3 regions of the Kineococcus sp. GCM10028916 genome follow, and region 2 is predicted to be linked to each of the others. Evidence: riboswitches for the same ligand, from Rfam matches in the RefSeq annotation. Region 2 holds a riboswitch; each other region holds the start of a gene.
The links. A riboswitch is a leader RNA that binds a small molecule or an ion and turns the genes downstream of it on or off. The one in region 2 is predicted to bind S-adenosylmethionine.
Positions count from the first base shown of each region.

Region 1: another riboswitch for S-adenosylmethionine. It lies ahead of ACFQ46_RS07695 (acyl-CoA dehydrogenase family protein); the one in region 2 lies ahead of ACFQ46_RS09545 (methionine ABC transporter ATP-binding protein).
Region 3: another riboswitch for S-adenosylmethionine. It lies ahead of ACFQ46_RS12390 (O-acetylhomoserine aminocarboxypropyltransferase/cysteine synthase family protein); the one in region 2 lies ahead of ACFQ46_RS09545 (methionine ABC transporter ATP-binding protein).

Region 1 covers NZ_JBHTFM010000006.1:101,043-107,567, reverse strand. Annotated here, with positions in the region: gene ACFQ46_RS07700 (AAA family ATPase) at 1-1,154, shown strand, start outside; SAM riboswitch class IV at 1,386-1,496, shown strand; gene ACFQ46_RS07695 (acyl-CoA dehydrogenase family protein) at 1,543-2,793, shown strand; gene ACFQ46_RS07690 (GNAT family N-acetyltransferase) at 2,769-3,743, opposite strand; gene fdxA (ferredoxin) at 3,871-4,197, shown strand; gene dapC (succinyldiaminopimelate transaminase) at 4,199-5,371, shown strand; gene ACFQ46_RS07675 (citrate synthase) at 5,452-6,525, shown strand, end outside.
Region 2 covers NZ_JBHTFM010000008.1:38,261-44,785, forward strand. Annotated here, with positions in the region: gene purN (phosphoribosylglycinamide formyltransferase) at 1-396, shown strand, start outside; gene purH (bifunctional phosphoribosylaminoimidazolecarboxamide formyltransferase/IMP cyclohydrolase) at 415-1,995, shown strand; gene ACFQ46_RS09530 (DUF3017 domain-containing protein) at 2,018-2,302, shown strand; gene ACFQ46_RS09535 (MetQ/NlpA family ABC transporter substrate-binding protein) at 2,390-3,304, opposite strand; gene ACFQ46_RS09540 (methionine ABC transporter permease) at 3,294-4,055, opposite strand; gene ACFQ46_RS09545 (methionine ABC transporter ATP-binding protein) at 4,052-5,047, opposite strand; SAM riboswitch class IV at 5,215-5,325, opposite strand; SAM riboswitch class I at 5,495-5,578, shown strand; gene sfnG (dimethylsulfone monooxygenase SfnG) at 5,588-6,525, shown strand, end outside.
Region 3 covers NZ_JBHTFM010000013.1:198,402-204,926, forward strand. Annotated here, with positions in the region: gene ACFQ46_RS12385 (LLM class flavin-dependent oxidoreductase) at 1-663, opposite strand, end outside; gene ACFQ46_RS12390 (O-acetylhomoserine aminocarboxypropyltransferase/cysteine synthase family protein) at 665-1,978, opposite strand; SAM riboswitch class I at 2,106-2,192, opposite strand; gene ACFQ46_RS12395 (NtaA/DmoA family FMN-dependent monooxygenase) at 2,266-3,585, shown strand; gene ACFQ46_RS12400 (class I SAM-dependent methyltransferase) at 3,596-4,375, shown strand; gene ACFQ46_RS12405 (phosphotransferase) at 4,464-5,291, opposite strand; gene ACFQ46_RS12410 (LLM class F420-dependent oxidoreductase) at 5,334-6,191, opposite strand; gene ACFQ46_RS12415 (DUF3253 domain-containing protein) at 6,219-6,525, opposite strand, start outside.

The DNA of each region.
Region 1 (6,525 bases), on a different contig from region 2:
CCAGCAGCGAAGGTGCGAGCGGGGTCGTCAACGAACTGCTCGTGCAGATGCAGTCCTTCGACGAACCCACCACGTCCGAACGACTGCAGGGCTGGTTCATCGACACCGCCAACCGGTTCCTGCCCCAGCACCGCCGGCTGCAGCGGCCGAAGAGCGAACCCGTCGAGATCCTGCTCATCGCCGCGACCAACCGCGCCGACTCCCTCGACCCGGCCCTGCTGCGTCCCGGCCGTTTCGACCGCCGGCTCAGCTTCGGCCTGCCGGACAAGGTCGGCCGCCGGGAACTCGTCGACCACTTCCTGTCCCGCAAGGCCCACGAGGCCCCGCTCGAAGAGGACGAACGTCGCGACGCGCTCGCCGGGATCACCAACGGGTACTCGCCGGTGATGATCGAGAGCCTGCTCGACGAGGCCCTCGTCAACGCCGTCCGTCGCGGTGCCGACGGGATGAACTGGAGCGACGTCGAGCAGGCCCGCCTGGTGACCGAGGTCGGCCTCGGCCAGCCCGTCGGCTACACCGACCACGAGGCGCGGCTCATCGCGACCCACGAAGCCGGGCACGCCACGATCGCCTGGCTCGTCGCCCCGCAGCGCCGCCTCGAGGTCCTGACGATCATCAAGCGCGCCAACGCGTTGGGGTTGCTCGCCCACGGTGACGCCGAAGACGTCTACACCCGTTCCCGCAGCGAACTCGCCGGGCTGATCAAGATCGCGTTCGGCGGTCAGGTCGCCGAGGAGTTCTTCTTCGGCGACGTCTCGACCGGCCCGGCCGGCGACCTGCAGTCCGCGACGCAGGTCGCGGCGCAGATGGTCGGTTCGGCGGGCATGGCCGGGACCCTGGTCTCGTTCGCGGCCGTCCAGCAGGGCGCGTTCGCCGACGGGAACCTCGTCTCCCACGTCCTCGGCGACTCCGAGGGACGGCGGCTGGTGGAGAACCTGCTGACCGAGCAGAAGGAGTTCGTCCGCGAACTCATGGACCGCAACCGCCACCTGGTGGCGGCGCTGCGCGACGCGCTGCTGGAGCGGCACGAACTCATCGGTCACGAGATCACCGACGTGCTCGAGGCGGCGCAGGCCGCCCACGAGGCGCAGTCCGCACCGTCCCGGGTCATCGACCTGCGGGACACCACCTCCGGCGTCGTCCGGGGGATCTAGGACTCGTCGGGGTCGTCGCCGCAGGAGGGGAGCGACGACCGCGACGCAGGAACTCGCGCACCGTGGGAGGCCGGGGGGCCTCCGGGGGCGGTGGCGCGGGAACACAGGAACGGGAACGGTTGCTCCGGGGGGCTGGAGCAGACGTTCCCGTTCTGCTGTCCGCCGCCGCGCGATCGGCCACCCGCGGAGCGGGCTGGACCCTCCCTCCCCACCTGTGGTTCCCTGGTCCCAGGTCATGAGCGCCAGCGACAAGCCCCGGCTCGCTGGCCGGCAACCCTCCTCGTCGTGGGGTGCCCCGGGTGACGACCTGACCTGGTGCTCCGGCACGGGTAAGGACGCCGTCCCTCCCGTTCCGGACGCCGACGCGTCCACGATCGAGGAGAGCTCCGTGAGCACCACCCTGGAACCCACCGCCGAACCCGATGTGCGGGAACGCTTCACGCCGCTGCTGCAACGGATCGCGGCCGGTACCGTGACGCGCGAGCAGGACCACGAACTGCCACGGGACCAGGTCCGGGAACTCCTCGACGCCGGGTTCGGTCGGTTGCGCATCCCCGTCGAGGAGGGTGGTGGCGGTCTCGACCTCGTCGAGTTCACCGACCTGCTGGTCGACCTCGCGGCCGCCGACTCGAACCTGCCGCAGATCTTCCGCGGCCACATCGCCTGGGTGGAGCAGGTCCTGAGCCTGCCGGTGGGGGAGTACCGCTCGCGCTGGATCGCGCGGCTGGTCGCGGGGGAGATGGTCGGGAACTCCTGGAGCGAGGTCGGTGACGGGGTCACCGGTGAGCAGCAGACGATCGTCACCACCCGGGACGGACGCACCGCGATCTCGGGCCGGAAGTACTACACGACCGGCACGATCTACGCCGACTGGACCGACGCGACCGCCCGCCGACGCCTCCCGGACGGCACCTACGAGGTCGTGACCGCCCTGGTGCCCGTCCGGGGTCGAGGGGTTCGCGTCTCCGACGACTGGGACGGTTTCGGGCAGCAGCTCACCGGGACCGGGACCCTCGAGCTCGACGACGTGGAGATCGACGCCGACGACGTCTCCCCGTTCACCACCCGGTTCCGCTACCAGACCGCGCTGTACCAACTCGTCCTGCTGGCCGTGCACGCCGGGATCGCCGCGGCGGTCGAACGCGACACCGCGCACGAGGTCCGCACCCGGACCCGCAGCTACACCCACGGGTTGGCCCCGCTCGTCAGGAACGACGCCCAGGTGCTGTCGGTGGCCGGCGAGATCTCCTCGATCGCGTTCACCGCCCGCTCCCTGACCCGCGCTGCGGCGCAGGCGGTCCAGTCCGCCGCCGACACCGCACACCGGCCGGGGACGGCGGCGGACCGGGCGGCGAACGTCGAGGCCGAGATCCGGACCGCCCAGGCCCAGGTCGTGCTCTCGGACACCGTCCCGCGCGCCGCGACGCTGCTCTTCAACACCCTCGGCGCGTCGGGCACCTCACGGGCCCGCGACCTCGACCGGCACTGGCGCAACGCCCGCACGGTGGCCTCGCACAACCCGGTGATCTACAAGCAACGGATCGTCGGCGACTGGTCGGTCAACGGCACCGAACCGCCGTTCGTGTGGGACGTCGGCACCCACGCCTCCGTCGTTCAGGCGGAGGGCGCGACCCGGTAGTGGTAGGCGTGGTGGACGGTGAAACCGGCGCCCTCGTACAACGCGCGGGCGCCGGCGTTGTCGCCCTGCACCTGCAGGTAGGTCGAGGCCGCGCCGCGGTCGCGGGCCCAGTCGGCGACCTCCGCGAGCAGGCGGGCACCCAGCCCCCGCCGCCGGTGCGAGGGCGCGGTCTCGACGGCCGTCACCCCGGCCCAGCCGGGGGAGAGGGATCCGCGGGCGATCGCCACGGTCTCCTCGCCGTCGAGGACGCGCAGGAAGACCTGCTCGTCGGCGGAGACGAGGATCCGGCGGCCGGCGGGCGGGACGTCGGGACGACCCTGGTAGTGGTAGCGCGCCAGCCACGCGGCGTCGGGTTCCCCGCCGCGCTCGACGTGCAGGCCGATCGGGAGCGGCGCCTCGCCCGCCCCGGGCAGGTCGTCCGTGGCGGCCGTCATGACCACCGTCGGCGTGCGGACGCTCCAGCCGCGGGCCGCGAGGTCGTCGACCAGCGGCACGCCCGCTCCGAGCCCGTCGGCCGGGTGGGCCACCGCGACCACCGCCGGCAGACCGCGCTCGGCGTAGAAGCGCTCGACCCGCTCGATCGCGTCCGCCACCCCGGGCTCACCCAGCGCCAGCGCGGAGTTGCCCCGGCCGGTGAACCCCTCGCTCGCCCGCAACCGCCAGGTGCCGAGGTCGAGTCGTTCCAGCGGACGCCAGTGCTCCGCCATCACCCGCTCGAGGTCGTCGGTGCCGATCGCGGTGTGCGGGGGGCCCTTGCGGGCCGGCGGTGGCGGGACGACCTTGGCCGCGAGGACGTCCGCGCGGGCGAGCGTGACCTCGCCGCGGCGGGTCCGGACCCGCAGCGTGGTGTCGTCCGCGGCGACCAGGTCGCCCAGCGCGTCGGAGGCCGCGCCGTCGGGGAGGCGGTGTCGCACGACCACCCGGGAACCCACCTGGAGGTCCTCGATCACGTGCGTGCGGGTGACCTCGGCCACTGCGCTGCCCCCCGAGGTGGTGGTCGTGCACGACGATCGACGTGCGTCGGCGATACTAGGCAGCGCGTCCGGCCGCCCGTCCGCCGGAGGAGGAGGACAACCCGTGACCTACGTCATCGCGCAGCCCTGCGTCGACGTCAAGGACAAGGCCTGCATCGAAGAGTGCCCGGTCGACTGCATCTACGAAGGCAAGCGATCGCTCTACATCCAGCCCGACGAGTGCGTGGACTGCGGAGCGTGCGAGCCCGTCTGCCCGGTCGAGGCGATCTACTACGAGGACGACGTCCCCGACCAGTGGTCCGCCTTCACCGCCGCCAACGTCGAGTTCTTCGACACGGTCGGCTCGCCCGGTGGCGCCGCCAAGATGGGCGTCATCGACTCCGACCACCCGGTGGTCGCCGCGGTCCCGCCGCAGGGCGAAGGCCACTGAGGTGAGCGCGCCGACCCAGCAGCACCCGCCGCGCCGCCGGGTCGGCGCGTCCCTGCCCGACTTCCCCTGGGACTCCCTCGCGGGGGCCAAGGCCCTCGCGGCGGCCCACCCCGGGGGGATCGTCGACCTCTCGGTCGGCACCCCCGTCGACGCGACCCCCGAGGTCGTGGCCGAGGCGTTGCGCTCGGCCGCCAACGCCCCCGGGTACCCCCAGACCTACGGCACCGCCCCGCTGCGCGAGGCCGTCGCGGCCTGGTTCGCCCGACGCCGGGGTGTCGCGACCCTCGATCCCGACGGGGTCCTGCCCACGGTCGGTTCCAAGGAACTGGTCGCCTGGCTGCCCCTGCTCCTCGGCCTCGAGGCGGGTGACGTCGTCGCCCACCCGTCGGTCGCGTACCCGACCTACGACGTCGGGGCGCGCCTGGCCCGGGCCACCCCGCTGGGCGCCGACACCGTCGAGGAGCTCGACGCCGCCTGGGAGACCGGGTCCCGCATCCGGCTGCTCTGGCTGAACTCCCCGTCCAACCCGACCGGCGCCGTGCGCACGGTCGAGGAGCTCGCCGCCCTCGTCGCCTGGGCCCGGGCCCACGACGTGGTCGTGGCCTCCGACGAGTGCTACGCCGAACTCGGCTGGGACGAGGCGCACGACGTGACCCGCGGTGGTCTCGTGCCCTCCGTCCTCGACCCGCGGGTGTGTGACGGTGACCACACCGGACTGCTCGTCGCCTACTCCACCTCGAAGCAGTCGAACCTCGCCGGCTACCGCGCCGCGTTCGTGGCGGGTGACGTCGCGCTGGTGCGGGAACTGCTCGAACTGCGCAAGCACGCCGGGATGATCGTGCCCTGGCCCGTGCAGGTCGCCCTGCAGGCCGCGGTGAGCGACGACGGGCACGTCGCGGCGCAGCGCGAGCGCTACCGCGCCCGGCGCGACCTGCTGCGTCCGGCGTTGCAGCGCGCGGGTTTCCGGATCGACCACTCCGGCGCCGGGTTGTACCTCTGGAGCACCCGGGCGGAACCCAGCCGGACCACGATCGACCTGCTGGCGCAGCGGGGGATCCTCGCGGCCCCCGGGGACTTCTACGGACCGCCCGGGGCCCAGCACGTCCGGATCGCGCTGACGGCGACCGATGAACGCATCGCGGAGGTCCCCGCCCGTCTGGCGGACCTCGCCTGACCGTGCCCACGCGGGTGCCCTCCACAGGTGTGACGGACCTGTGTTGGGCACCGTCGGCGGGGGCGGGTACGGTCGGCGGCATGGCTGACTCCGTGACGCTGAAGCACGCAGGTGGCGAGCTCGACCTCCCCGTGACCCCTGCCACCGAGGGTGCTGCCGGCTTCGGCATCGGCAGTCTCCTCAAGGAGACCGGACTGGTCACCCTCGACTCCGGCTTCACCAACACCGCCTCCTGCACGTCGGCGGTCACCTACATCGACGGCGACGCCGGGATCCTGCGCTACCGCGGGTACCCCATCGAGCAGCTCGCCGAGAAGTCCACGTTCGTCGAGACGAGCTACCTGCTCATCTACGGGCACCTGCCCTCGGCGAGCGAGCTGTCCGGCTTCACCGAGCGGATCCAGCGGCACACGCTGCTGCACGAGGACCTCAAGCGGTTCTTCGACGGGTTCCCCCGCGACGCCCACCCCATGCCCGTGCTCTCCAGCGCCGTCAGCGCGCTGTCGACGTTCTACCCCAACTCCCTCAACCCCTTCGACGAGGAGCAGGTGGAACTCTCCACCATCCGCCTCCTCGCCAAGCTGCCGACGATCGCGGCCTACGCGCACCGCAAGTCGCTGGGCCAGCCCCTGCTCTACCCGGACAACCGCCTCGGCCTCGTCGAGAACTTCACCCGCCTCGCCTTCGGCAACCCGGCCGAGGACTACGAGGTCGACCCGGTGATGTCCAAGGCGCTGGACCAGCTGCTGATCCTGCACGCCGACCACGAGCAGAACTGCTCGACCTCGACGGTGCGTCTCGTCGGCTCCGGCCAGGCCAACCTCTTCGCCTCCGTCTCCGCCGGGATCCACGCCCTCTCCGGGCCGCTGCACGGTGGGGCGAACTCCGCCGTCCTCGACATGCTGGACGCCATCCGCACCTCCGACGACGACGTCGACACGTTCATGACGAAGGTCAAGAACAAGGAGAAGGGTGTGCGCCTGATGGGCTTCGGCCACCGGGTGTACAAGAACTACGACCCGCGCGCGGCGATCGTGAAGAAGACCGCCGACCAGATCCTCTCCGGCCTCGGCGTGCAGGACGAACTCCTCGAGATCGCCATGCGCCTGGAGGAGATCGCGCTGCACGACGACTACTTCGTCGAGCGCAAGCTC
Region 2 (6,525 bases):
GACCGCCCGGCCTGGGACGCGGCGCTGACCGCCGAGGTCGCCCGTCGCGCACCCGACCTCGTCGTGCTCGCCGGGTTCATGCGCATCCTCGGAGCGCCCATGGTCGAGGCGTTCGGCGGGCGCATGGTGAACACCCACCCCGCGCTGCTGCCGTCCTTCCCCGGCGCCCACGGCGTCCGGGACGCCCTCGCGCACGGGGTGAAGGTCACCGGGTGCACCGTGCACCTCGTCGACTCCGGCGTGGACACCGGCCCCATCCTCGACCAGGTCGCGGTCCGCGTCCTGGACGGCGACGACGAGCACTCCCTGCACGAACGCATCAAGAGCCACGAGCGCGAGCTGCTCGTCGACGTCGTGGGCCGACTGGCCCGCACGCTCAGCACCACCCACCCCTGAGAGGACGGCATCCCGCCGATGGCACCGGAAACCCGCGAGGCACGCCAGGTCCCCGTCAAGCGCGCGCTGGTCAGCGTCTACGACAAGAGCGGCCTGGAGGAACTCGCCCAGGGGCTGCACGCCGCGGGTGTCGCGATCGTCTCCACCGGTTCGACGGCCTCGCGCATCGCCGCCGCCGGCGTGCCCGTCACCCCCGTGGAGGAGCTCACCGGGTTCCCCGAGTGCCTCGACGGGCGGGTCAAGACCCTGCACCCGCGGGTGCACGCGGGGATCCTCGCCGACCGCCGGCTGCCCGACCACGTGCGCCAGCTGGCCGAGCTCGACGTCGAACCCTTCGACCTCGTCGTCGTGAACCTCTACCCCTTCGCCGCGACCGTCGCCTCGGGCGCCGGCTACGACGAGGTCGTCGAGCAGATCGACATCGGCGGCCCGTCGATGGTCCGCGCGGCCGCGAAGAACTACCCCAGCGTCGCCGTCGTCGTCGACCCCGCCCGCTACGCCGACGTGCTGAAGGCCGTCGGCGACGGGGGCTTCGACCTGAGCGACCGCAAGCGCCTGGCCGCGGCCGCGTTCGCGCACACCGCCGCCTACGACACGGCCGTGGCCGGCTGGTTCGCGCAGCAGACGCTGGCCGCCGACGACGAGGGCTGGCCCGCGGTGACGGGGATGGCGCTGGAACGCAGCGCGGTCCTGCGCTACGGCGAGAACCCGCACCAGCAGGCCGCCGTCTACGCCGACCCGACCGCCGAACCGGGCATCGCGCAGGCCGTCCAGCTGCACGGCAAGGCCATGTCCTACAACAACTACGTCGACGCCGACGCCGCCCTGCGCGCCGCGTTCGACTTCGCCGGTCCCGCCGTCGCCGTGATCAAGCACGCCAACCCGTGCGGCATCGCGACCGGTTCCGACGTCGCCGACGCCCACGCCAAAGCGCACGCCTGCGACCCGGTCTCCGCCTACGGCGGGGTGATCGCCGCCAACCGCGTCGTGACCGCGGCCATGGCCGCGCAGGTCGCGCCGGTGTTCACCGAGGTCGTCATCGCCCCGGGCTTCGAACCCGAGGCGCTGGAGGTGCTGCAGGCCAAGAAGAACGTCCGGCTGCTGCAGCTGCCGGAGGGCTACGGCCGCCGCCCGCAGGAGTGGCGCATGGTGTCCGGCGGGGTGCTCGTGCAGAGCCTCGACCTCGTCGACGCCGAGGGCGACGCCCCCGCGAACTGGACCCTCGCCGCCGGTGAGGCCGCCTCGCCCGAGGTCCTGGCCGACCTCGAGTTCGCCTGGCGCGCAGTGCGTTCGGTGCGCTCGAACGCGATCCTGCTGGCCAAGGACGGCGCCTCCGTCGGCGTCGGCATGGGTCAGGTCAACCGCGTCGACTCCTGCAAGCTGGCCGTGGAACGCGCCGGCGTGGAGCGGGCCACCGGTTCCGTCGCCGCGTCCGACGCGTTCTTCCCCTTCGCCGACGGGGCGCAGATCCTCCTCGACGCCGGGGTGCGCGCCATCGTGCAGCCCGGCGGGTCGATCCGGGACGCCGAGGTCGTCGAGGCCGCCACGAAGGCCGGGATCACCATGTACTTCACCGGCGCGCGCCACTTCGCCCACTGAGCGACCCCGGTAGCGTCGGCCCATGACCCAGGCCCCCGAGCGGGTTCCCACCCCGGGCAACGCGGTCCTGCTGACCCTCGTCGGCGGGGTCGTGCTGGCCCTGGGGCTGACCCTGCTCGCGGGGCCGACGTCGGGCGGGATGCTGCTCGGCGCCGACCTCGCGGTCGCCGCCGTGCTGCGCCTCGTCCTGCCGGTGCGGGTGGCCGGATCGCTCGCGGTCCGCTCCCGCCCGGTGGACGTCGCCATCCTGCTGGTGCTGGCGGTGGCCTGCCTCGTGCTGGCCGGACTGGTGCCGACCCCGCAGTAGTTCTGCAGCCTCGCGTCGACACGCCGACGTCCAGGCGGTGGCCGTCGGCGTGTCGTCGCAAGGGTGCATCACCGCTGCGGGTCTGCCTCAGCTGGCGTCGAGGGGCAGCAGGACACCCTTCACGTCGGCGTCGTTCGAGAGGTACTCCTGGACCTTCGGGTCCTGGAACGTCGCGATGAGCGCCTTGACGTTGTCGGTGTCGATCCACTTCGTGCCCACCGTCAGCTGACCGGCGAACTCGTCCGGGGCGGCGGGGGCGAAGATCTGCTGCTCGATCGGGATCTTGGCCGCGAGGTAGTACTCGGTGTAGCCGACGGCGGCGTCGAGGTCGGGCAGCGCGCGGGACTGCGCGCCGAAGTCCAGCAGCGTGAACTGCAGGCCCTTGGGGTTCTCGGCGATGTCGTCGACGGTCGCCGTCCCGATGTCCGTCCCGGGCTTGAGGGTGATGAGTCCCGCCTTCTCGAGGACGAACAACCCCTGCGACTCGTTCGCCGGGTCGGAGTACAACGAGATCGTGCCGCCCTGGGGGATCTCCGCCGGCGTCTTCCACTTCGAGGACCACAGGCCGAAACCCCACCGGAAGACCGGCGTCGCCGCGGTCTCCTGGAACCCCGGGTTGGCCTGCAGGACCTGACCCAGCCACAGCTTGTGCTGGTAGATCGTGCCCGCGACCTCGCCGTCGTTCACCGCGCGGTTGATGGTGTTGCTGTCGGCCAGCGCCTTGAACTCGACGTGGATGCCGTGCGCCGGGGCGACGTCCTTCGCGATGTAGTCGATGAGGGCCTCTTCGCGGGCGTTGCCCTCGGCGGTCGCGACGTAGAGGGTGGCACCGGCCTGGGTGTTGGCGGTGTCCTCACCGCCGAGACGGGGCACGACGACCGCGGCGGCGATTCCGAGCAGGACGACGGCACCGCCGGCCACGAACGGCCACAGGCGTCGGCGGCGGACCTCGAAACCGTGGTCGTCGGCGGGCTTGGCGTCGGGGCGGGTCTCAGTGGACAAGGGAGTTCTCCAGGTCTGCGGTGGGGGAGTTCGTGGGGGTGTCGCTGCGGCGACGGGTCCGCGGGTCCGCGAGGCGGGCCAGGGCGTCGCCGAGGAGTTGCACGGAGGCGACCAGGGCGACGAGGACGACGATGGTCGCGATCATCACGGCGTGGTCGAAGCGCTGGTACCCGTAGGTGATGGCGAGGTAGCCGACCCCGGGGGCGCCGATCGTCCCGGCGATGGCCGAGTACTCGATCATCGCGATGGTGTTGATGGTGAGGCCGCCGATGATCGAGGGCAGCGCCTCGGACAGTTGCACGCTCGTGATGACCTGCAGCGGAGAGGCGCCCGAGGCCTTCGCGACGGCGACCACCGACGGGGGCACCGAGCGCAGCGAGTTCTCCACGATGCGGGCGAAGAACGCCGTGCCGGCCAGGACCATCGGCACGACGGCCGCCCGGATGCCGATGTTCGTGCCCGTGACGAACCGGGTGAACGGCACGAGCGCCGCCATCAGCACGAGGAACGGCAACGAGCGCCCGGTGCTGACCACCCAGCCGAGGACGCGGTGGGCCGGGCGGTTCTCCAGCAACCCGTCCGGTGCGAGGTTGTGCAGCAGGACCCCCAGCGGGAGCCCGAGCAGCACGACCAGGGCCATGACGATGCCGACCATCAGCAGGGTGTCGCCGAGGGCGGGCAGGACCAGCGCCGGTATCTCCGGCAGGGGCGTGTCCAGGTTCGAGGCCAGCGGGAGGGCGGCGGGGCTCACGGGACCAGCTCCAGGGTCGAGGGCACTTCGGCGGCGCGGGCGTGCAGCCCTCGTCGCTCGAGGGCGGCGATCAGCAGCGCGGGGTCGAGCGAGGCCGGGACCCCGAGGGTGGCGTGCCCGACGGTCCGTCCCGTGACGGCACTCACGGAGGCGCCGAGCAGGGCGAGGTCGTGGCCGAGTTCGCGGGCCGTGCTGGTCAGCCAGTCCGCCGGCACGTCGTCACCGCGGTAGTGCACCGTCCAGGTGACGAGCCGGGGATCGGTGGCGACGGCCCGCCGGGGCAGCAGCGCCGCCCCGACCGGCGACCCCGGGTCGCGCAGGACGTCCAGCAGGGGCGCCGACTCGACGATGCGGCCCTGCTCGAGGCGGGCCACGGAGTCCGCGACCTCGACGACCGTGTCCATCTCGTGGGTGATGAACAGGATGGACAGCCCCAGGTCGTCGCGCAGTTCGCGCAGCAAGGCCACGATCGAGGCCGTCGAGCGCGGGTCCAGCCCGGAGGTCGCCTCGTCGGAGAGCAGGACGCTCGGGCGCAGGGCCAGGGCGCGGGCGATCCCGACGCGCTGGCGCTGACCGCCGGAGAGTTCGTGCGGGTAGCGGCCGGCCAGGTCGGCCAGGCCCACCCGTTCCAGCAGTTCGGCGACCCGGGCGCGCCGCTCGCGGGGGACGACCCCGAGGTAGCGCAACGGGAGTTCGACGTTCTGGGCGGCGGTGCGCCGGGTCTGCAGCCCGTCGGACTGGAAGATCGTGCCGATGCGGCGACGGGCTTCGCGCAGCCGTCCCTCCCCGAGGTGGGTGAGGTCCTGGCCGCCGACGAGCACGGAACCCGACGTGGGCCGGGTCAGCAGGGTCACGCACTGGGCGAGGGTGCTCTTGCCGGCCCCGCTCGGCCCGACGACGGCGGTGATGCTGCCGGCGGGGACGAGCAGGTCGAGGCGGTCCAGGACGGTGGTGCTCCCGTAGGTCTTGGTGAGCTGTCTCAGCTCGATCATGGCTCGATCACGTCGTCTCCAGGGCGGCGTGGGGCGCGCGAGGGCGCGGCGGGGGAGCGTCGGGCGGACCGGCGCAGGGGGGACCGCCGGACGGGGTGGCCCGGGGTGTTCAGCGGGGAGTGCGGACGCTCAGCGTCGACAGGTCTGGTGGGACACGTGCGTCTCCTTCAACGTCCTTACCCGCGACACCCGCGGGTCGGGTCATCACCCGGAGCACCCCACGACGGAAGGAGGGTTGCCGACCAGCGAGCCGGGGCTTCGCGCTGGTACTCATGACCTGATCCGACAGTGACAGTCGAACCGGGGTCCGTCAAGCGGTTCGGGAAGGTACCGGATATCCGCACCCGGCTTCGAAATCGTTCGTGCGCAACGGCTTGCGCCGGACCCCTCCGGTGCCGGGCCGGCCCGAGTCGCTGCGGGGCCGCCGGCGAGGCGTTACAGTTCGCAGGACCATCCAGAGCGGCCGAGAGATCTGGCTCGACGACGCCGCAGCAACCCGAGCCCGGGTGCTACCGCCAGGACCGATGGAGGAGCACCACCATGTCCGTGAACGAGCCGCTGAAGTTCGCCTACTGGGTCCCGAACGTGTCGGGCGGTCTGGTCGTCTCCACGATCGAGCAGCGCACCAGCCACGACCCGGCCTACAACGTCGCCGTCGCCCAGGCCGCCGAACGCGTGGGTTTCGAGTACGCCCTGACCCAGGTCCGCTACCTCGCCTCCTACGGGGCGGACGCGCAGCACGAGTCGACGTCGTTCTCGCTGGCCCTGCTGCTGGCGACGCAGAAGCTCAAGGTCATCGCCGCGGTGCACCCCTTCTTCTGGCACCCCGGGGTCCTCGCGAAGTTCGCCGCGACCACCCAGGAACTCACCGACAACCGCCTCGCGCTGAACGTCGTCTCCGGCTGGTTCAAGAACGAGGCGACCCAGCTCGGGGTCACCTGGCACGAGCACGACGACCGCTACCGCCAGTCCGAGGAGTTCATCGCCCTGCTGCGCGGGGTGTGGACCGAGGACGGTTACAGCCAGCAGGGTGAGTTCTTCAGCGCCGAGGACATCACGTTCCGCCCGCAGCCCAAGGTGCAGCCGGAACTGTTCCAGGGTGGCAACTCGACGGCTGCGCAGGCGATGGCCGGCCGGGTCAGCGACTGGTACTTCATGAACGGCAAGTCGATCGCCGCCGCCGCCGCCGGGGTGCGCGAGGTCAGCGCCCTCGCCGCCGGCAACGGCCGCTCGGTGCGGTTCGGGCTCAACGGTTTCGCCGTCGTCCGCGACACCCGGGACGAGGCCGAGGCTGTCCTCGAGGAGATCATCGCCAAGGCCGACCGCACCAAGGTCGAAGGTTTCGGCGCCGCCGTCCAGGAGGCCGGGAACTCCACCAGGGACGGCAAGGGCATGTGGGCCGACAGCGAGTTCCGCGACCTCGTCCAGTACAACGACGGTTTCCGCACCGGTCTCGTCGGGACGCCCGACGAGGTCGC
Region 3 (6,525 bases), on a different contig from region 2:
ACCCCCGGGCGAGACGACCACCGGGTCCCCGCCGTCGAAGGGCAGCGCGTTGAGCGGTCCGTCGAGGCGGAAGTGCTCACCCCGGTGCTGGAACGCGTCGATCTTGGCCCCGTCGGCGAAGTGCCCGGTCTCGGCGTCCGCGACGAGGGCGTCCGGGTCCCAGCTGTGCCACAACCGGCGGACGACGTCGATCCACTCCTCGGCGCGGTCGTAGGCGACGTCGTGCGCGACGGGTTCGAGCCCGACGTGACGAGCGCTGCCGACGTCGGTGACCAGGTTGATCCCGAACCGGTCGCCGGAGAGGTGCTGCAGCGTCGCGGCCTGCCGGGCGGCGAGGTAGGGCGGGGTGATCCCCGCGTTGATCGTGGGGACGACGCCGAGGTGCCGGGTCGCCGCGAACAGGTACGGGGCGAGCAGCAGCGGGTCGTGCTTGGGCCCGCCGTAGGCGGCGCGGACCCGCAGGTCGAGGGTGTCGGGGTTGCCGAGCGAGATCGCGTCCTCGATGACCACGAGGTCGAAACCCGCGCGTTCGAGGTCGCGGACCGCGTGGGCGTAGAGGTCGGGACGCGTCCAGTCGTCGTTCCACGCCTGGTAGTCCCGGCCCCAGCCCTGCGGGCCGAAACCCCGGGAGAAGAAGTACCCGAAGTGCTGCAGGCGCGTCACCTCAGACCGCCACGGGGAGCTCGGCGGGAACCGTGGCGGCGAGCGCGAGCTCCAGGTCGGCGAGCAGGTCCTCGCGTTCCTCCAGCCCGATCGAGAGCCGCACCAGTCCCGGCCAGATCCCGGCGGCGAGGCGTTCGGCCTCGGTGCGGTGGGCGTGCGTCGTGCTCCCCGGGTGGATGACCAGCGAGCGGACGTCGCCGACGTGGGTCATCCGGGTGAACAGCTCGACGGCGTCGACGAAGCGTTGCGCCGCAGCCCGTCCACCCTCGAGGGTGAAGGAGAACACCGCGCCGCTGCCCCGCGGCAGCAACCGCTGCGCGACCGCGGAGGTCCCGTGGCCGGGGAGTCCTGCGTGGTCGACGCTCACGACCTCCGGACGCGCCGCCAACCAGCGGGCGAGTTCCAGGGCCGTCGACGTCTGCCGCGCCACCCGCAACGACAGGGTCTCCAGGCCCTGCTGGACCAGGAACGCGTTGAACGGGGAGATCGTCGGCCCGAACCGCGAGGCGACGACGGCCCGGGTGTGCTCGACGTAGGCCCGTCGCGGCCCGTGCGCCTCGACCCAGCTGACCCCGCCGAGGACGTTCGCCGGAGCGCTCAGGTGGTCGAACCCGCTCCAGTCGAACGAACCGCCCGTGACGATCGCGCCGCCCAGGGCCGCCCCGTGCCCGGCGAGGAACTTGCTCGCGGAGTGCACGACGACGTCGGCGCCGTGGTCGAGGGGGCGCAACAGGTAGGGCGTGGCGAAGGTGTTGTCGACGACGAGCGGGATGCCGTGCCGGTGGGCCACGGCCGCGACGGCGGGCACGTCGAGGACGACGTTCTTCGGGTTCGCGATCGACTCGGCGAAGAACACCCGGGTCTCGGGGCGCACCGCCGCCTCCCACGCCGCGGGATCGGTGCTGTCGGCGACGAAGTCGACGGTGATCCCGAGCCGGCCGAAGTTGTCGACGAGCAGGCCGCGGGACCCCTCGTAGAGGTCCCCCGCGGCGACGACGTGGTCGCCGGCGCCGAGGACGCCGAGCAGGGCCACCGTGATCGCGGCCTGGCCGGTGCCGACGACGATCGCGTCGCTGCCGTGCTCGAGGACGGCGAGGCGCTGCTCGAGCGCCGTCGTCGTGGGGTTGGCCATCCGGGTGTAGACGTAGCCGTCGTCCTCACCGGCGAAGCGGGCACGCGCCTGCTCGAAGTCGTCGAAGACGAACCCGGCGGTCAGGTGGACGGGGGTGACGCGGGAACCGGTCGCGGGATCGGGCGAGGAACCCGCGTGGACCTGCTGGGTGGCGAAACCGTGCGGGAACGGGACGTGCGACATCGACGGGACCTTCCGGGGAGCGTGAACGGGGGACCTGGCGGGCGTTCAGCCCCGACAGGTCATCCCGGCGCTGCGCAGGAGGTCGATCACGAGACGGCGCGTCAGGCGGTGTTCAGGCACGGAGCTTCTCCCATCGGTCCTGGCGGAAGCACCTACCCGAAGGCGGTTGCTGCGGCGTCGACGAGCCAGGTCTCTCGGCCGCTCTGGATGGCTCCTCCAGTGAACGGTGACCGCGGGCCCCGTGTCAAGCGCTTCACCCGGTCGGGGCGCGAGTAGCGTGCCCGCTCGTGATCCTCACCGCGATGCTCTTCTACCCCGGGGGCGAGCACCTCACGAGCTGGCGGCTCCCGGGCGGGCGCCCGGACGACTACCTCACCCACGGCTACTACGAGGACTTCGCCCGCACCGCGGAGCGCGGCGGGTTCACGGCGTTGTTCTACGCCGACGAGCTCTACGTGTGGGACCGCTTCCCCTCCGGGGTCGAGCACGTCGCCAACGTCCGCCCGGAACCCTTCGGGCTCCTGGGCGCGCTCACCCGCAGCACGGAACGCATCGGGCTGGTCGCCACCGTCTCCACGACGTGGAACCAGCCCTTCCACACCGCCCGCCAGGTCGGTTCGCTGGACTTCCTGAGCTCCGGGCGGGCCGGGTGGAACCTGGTGACCTCGGCCAGCGACGAGGAGGCGCGCAACTTCGGTCTCGACGTGAACCTGGACCACGCCGCGCGCTACCGCCGGGCGGGCGAGTACGTCGAGGTCGTGCAGGGCCTGTGGGACAGCTGGGACGACGACGCGATCCGGCCCGACGTCACCTCGGGCCGCTACGCCGATCCGGCGGGGATGCACGTCCTCGACCACGAGGGTGAGTTCTTCCGCGTCCGGGGTCCACTGAACCTGCCCCGTCCGCCGCAGGGCCACCCGGTGCTGTTCCAGGCGGGTTCCTCCGAGGACGGTCGTCGGCTGGCCGGGAAGCACGCCGAGGCCGTCTTCGTCCCCGGCAGCGCCCCGCTGGAGGGCGCCCGCAGGCTCGCCGACGACTACAAGCGCCGCGCCGCGGACAACGGCCGCGACCCCACCCACCTCAAGGTCCTCCCCGCCCTCTCCCCCGTCCTCGGCGAGACGCCGGAGCGCGCGCTCGAACGGGTGGACGAGATCGAGGCGTTGACCCCGGACCGTCTCAGCCTCGACTGGCTCTCCCACCACCTCGGGGTCGACCTCTCCGGCCACCCCCTCGACGAACGGTTCGAGTTCGACTTCAGCGGCGGGTCGAACCAGGTGCAGACGGTGTTCGAGGGGGTCCGCAAGCTCATGGAGCGGCAGTCGGACCCGGAGCGGTTCACGCTGCGCGACCTGTACCGGACGATGCTCCGCCGCCGGTTCCTGCCCGGGACGCCCGAGCAGGTCGCGGACTGGATGGTGGAACGCTTCGAGAACGGGGCCGCCGACGGTTTCACCCTCGCGTTCTCCTCCGTCCCCGCGGGGCTCGAGGAGTTCGTCGAGCAGGTGGTGCCGCTGCTCGTGCGACGTGGTGCGCTGCCGCCGGAACTGCCCGCGGCGACCCTGCGCGAGAACATGGGGCTGCCCGTCCCGCCGAGTCGCTACGCCTGAGAGACCCGCCATGGCCGACGCCGTCCACGAACACCCGCTCGCCGTCCTGCTCGGGATCGAAGGACTCGCCCTGCAGCGGGCCACCACGGGTCACGGCCGGCACGGCCGGGAGTTCGTCGAACGCCGCCTCGCCGAGGTGCGCCGGCTGCGCGACGACCCCCGGCTGCGCGACGGTCTCGACGTGGCCCGGGTGCCCCCGGGCGAGGGGTACGCCGAGTGGTCGCGGCGCTACGACGTCCCCAACACCGCCTTCGGCGACGCCGACGTGATCCTGCCCTGGCTCGACGACCTCGCTCCGGGGGACGCCCTCGACCTGGCCTGCGGGACGGGCCGCTGGTCCACCGAGCTGGCAGCCCGCGGACACCGGGTCACCGGCGTGGACGGTTCCCCGGAGATGCTGGCGCTGGCCCGGGTCGCGGGCGTCGAGTTCCTCCCGGGCGACCTGCACGCGGTCCCGGTGGGCGACGCCTCGTCCGACGTGGTGGTCTGCGCCCTGGCCCTCTCCCACGTCCCCGACCTCTCCCCGGTCTTCGCGGAGTTCGCCCGCGTCCTGCGCCCCGGTGGGACCCTCGTCGTCTCCGACGTCCACCCCGACCGGATCCGCCGGGGCTCGATCCCGGCCTCCCCCGGCCCCGAGGGGGAGGCGCGGCGCATCGAGGGTTTCGTGCACCCCGTCGGCACCCAGCTGCGCGCCGCGCTCTCCGTCGGGTTGCGGGTGCTCGACTGCGTCGAACCCGTACCGTCCGGGTCCACGACCGGCCGACCCGGCCAGGACGGTCCGGGGACCTGAAACGAGTGGCCGTGGTCGCTCGAGGCGCTCGTCCCCGAGGCGAGCGACGCCGCCTACCTCGGGCAGCCCGCGTTGGTGGTGTGGCGGTTCACCCGGTGATCGCCCGCAGCTGCGCGATCCACTCCCGGCCGAGTTCCCGCCCGTTCGGCAGCGCGTCGTCGCGGTCCCAGCGCCACGTCGTGACGATGGCGAGCACCAGCGCCCGGCAGTCCCGGAGCAGGTCGGGGTCGAGTCCCGGGTAGTGGTCGGCGACGTCGTCGGGCGCGTGGGCGAGGTCGAACTCGACCGGTCCGCGACAGCACGTCTCCAGGTCGACGAACCATGCTCCCGACTCCGTGGCCAGCACGTTCCCCTCGTGCGGCTCCCCGTGGATCACCTGCTCGGGGCCGCGGCCGACGACGTCGCGCAACCGGGTGAGGATTCCCGCCAGGAACGTGCGGTCGACCTCGGGGACCTCCGGGGTGCGGTCCCGGTCGGCGAGCAGTCGAGACGCCCGGTCGACCCGTTCGGTGACGTGCGGCACGGCGGCGAACGGCAGGGCGAGTCCCCGCAGGTCCTCGTGCAGTCGCCGCAGCGCCCGGGCGTACTCCTCGGCCGAGAGGGGGCGTTCCCGGACGGGGTGGAACTCCCAGAAGGTGACGCCGAACCCGTTCCGGACGTGGACGCGCGGTCGCACCCGCGGGTCGAGCGCCACCGCGGGGCTCCCGACGGCCGCCAGTCGCCGGGCGAGGTCGACCTCGAAGGCCAGGATCCCGTCGGACTCCGGGGCGACCCGGGCCAGGACGTCCGCGGGCAGCAACCGCAGCGTGAGCTTGTTCGAGTTCTGGAGGACGACGGCGTCGCCGACCTCCAGGCCCTCGGACCCGGCGACCGCCGACGCCGCACGCACGGCGTCGGCCGTCTCCGCCGGCTGCATCACGTCACCTCGGACCCGTTGGGGGGCAACCGGTCCGCGTGCTCAGAGTTCCGCGAGACGCGGGACGACGGCGTCGCCGAAGGACTTCACCGTGCCCGCCTCGAAGTACGGGAAACCGCCGTGCAGGTGGGTCACACCGAGCGCGGCGTAGCGCTGCGCGCTCTCGAGGAACCCGTCGAGGTCGTTCGGGGTGAACGGGGCCATGACGGTCTTCTCGATGGTGTCGTAGTCGCGGCCGAGGTCGTCGCAGTGCCGTTTCAGGACGTCCAGCTTGTGCGCCACGTCGTCGCCGCCGAAGAGGTTGCACGCGTCCCCGTACTGCGCCACGAGGCGCAACGTCTTCTTCTCCCCACCTCCGCCGATGAGGATCGGCGGGTGCGGACGCTTCAGCGGCCGGGGGTTGCCGAGCGTGCGACCCAGCGTGTAGTGCTTCCCCTCGAACGGTTCCTCGGAGTCCGACCACACCTGCAGGCAGATCCGCAGGGTCTCCTCGAGCCGCTCGAAGCGTTCCGCGGTGGGCGGGAACGGCAGTCCCAGCCCGGTCGCCTCCCCCTCGAACCAGGCGGCACCGATGCCGAGCCACGCGCGGCCACCGGAGAGGACGTCGAGGGTCGCGACGAGTTTCGCGAGGAGGCCCGGTTCCCGGTAGGTCACGGCGGTCACCCAGGCGAGGAGTTCCACCCGTTCGGTGCGGGCGGCCAGGAACCCCAGGGTCGTGTAGGCCTCGAGCATGGCCCGCTCGGCGTCGCCGATGGGCGGGATCTGCCAGAGGTGGTCCATGACGCTGACGCTGCGGTAGCCCGATTCCTCGGCCTCACCGACGATGCGGATGAGGTCCTCGCGCAGGGTGGCCGGGCCGCCGGGGTTGGTGAAGTCGGAGACGTGGAGTCCGATGTGCATGGCGGCGAACCTACGCCGTTCCCGTGCTCAGGTCTTGCGCACCCGGATCGGTCCCTTCGCCGTCGAGGGGTCGACGACCTTCCCGCCCTGGGTGATCTCCGCCTCCCCGGCGACGACGAGCCGGCGGGCGGCGGCGCGCGCGGGTTCCATCAGCTCCTGCCAGCCCTCACCGCCGACGGCGCGGGCCACCTCGCTGGGGCAGATCGTCTTCGACCGCCCACGGGCGTCGAGGAGCGCACGCATGGTGGTCTCGAGCTCGGCGTCGACCGCGGACGCGGAGGACTTCGCCCGACGCCGGCAGCCGTCGGAGCAGTAGCGGACCTCGTCCCAGTCC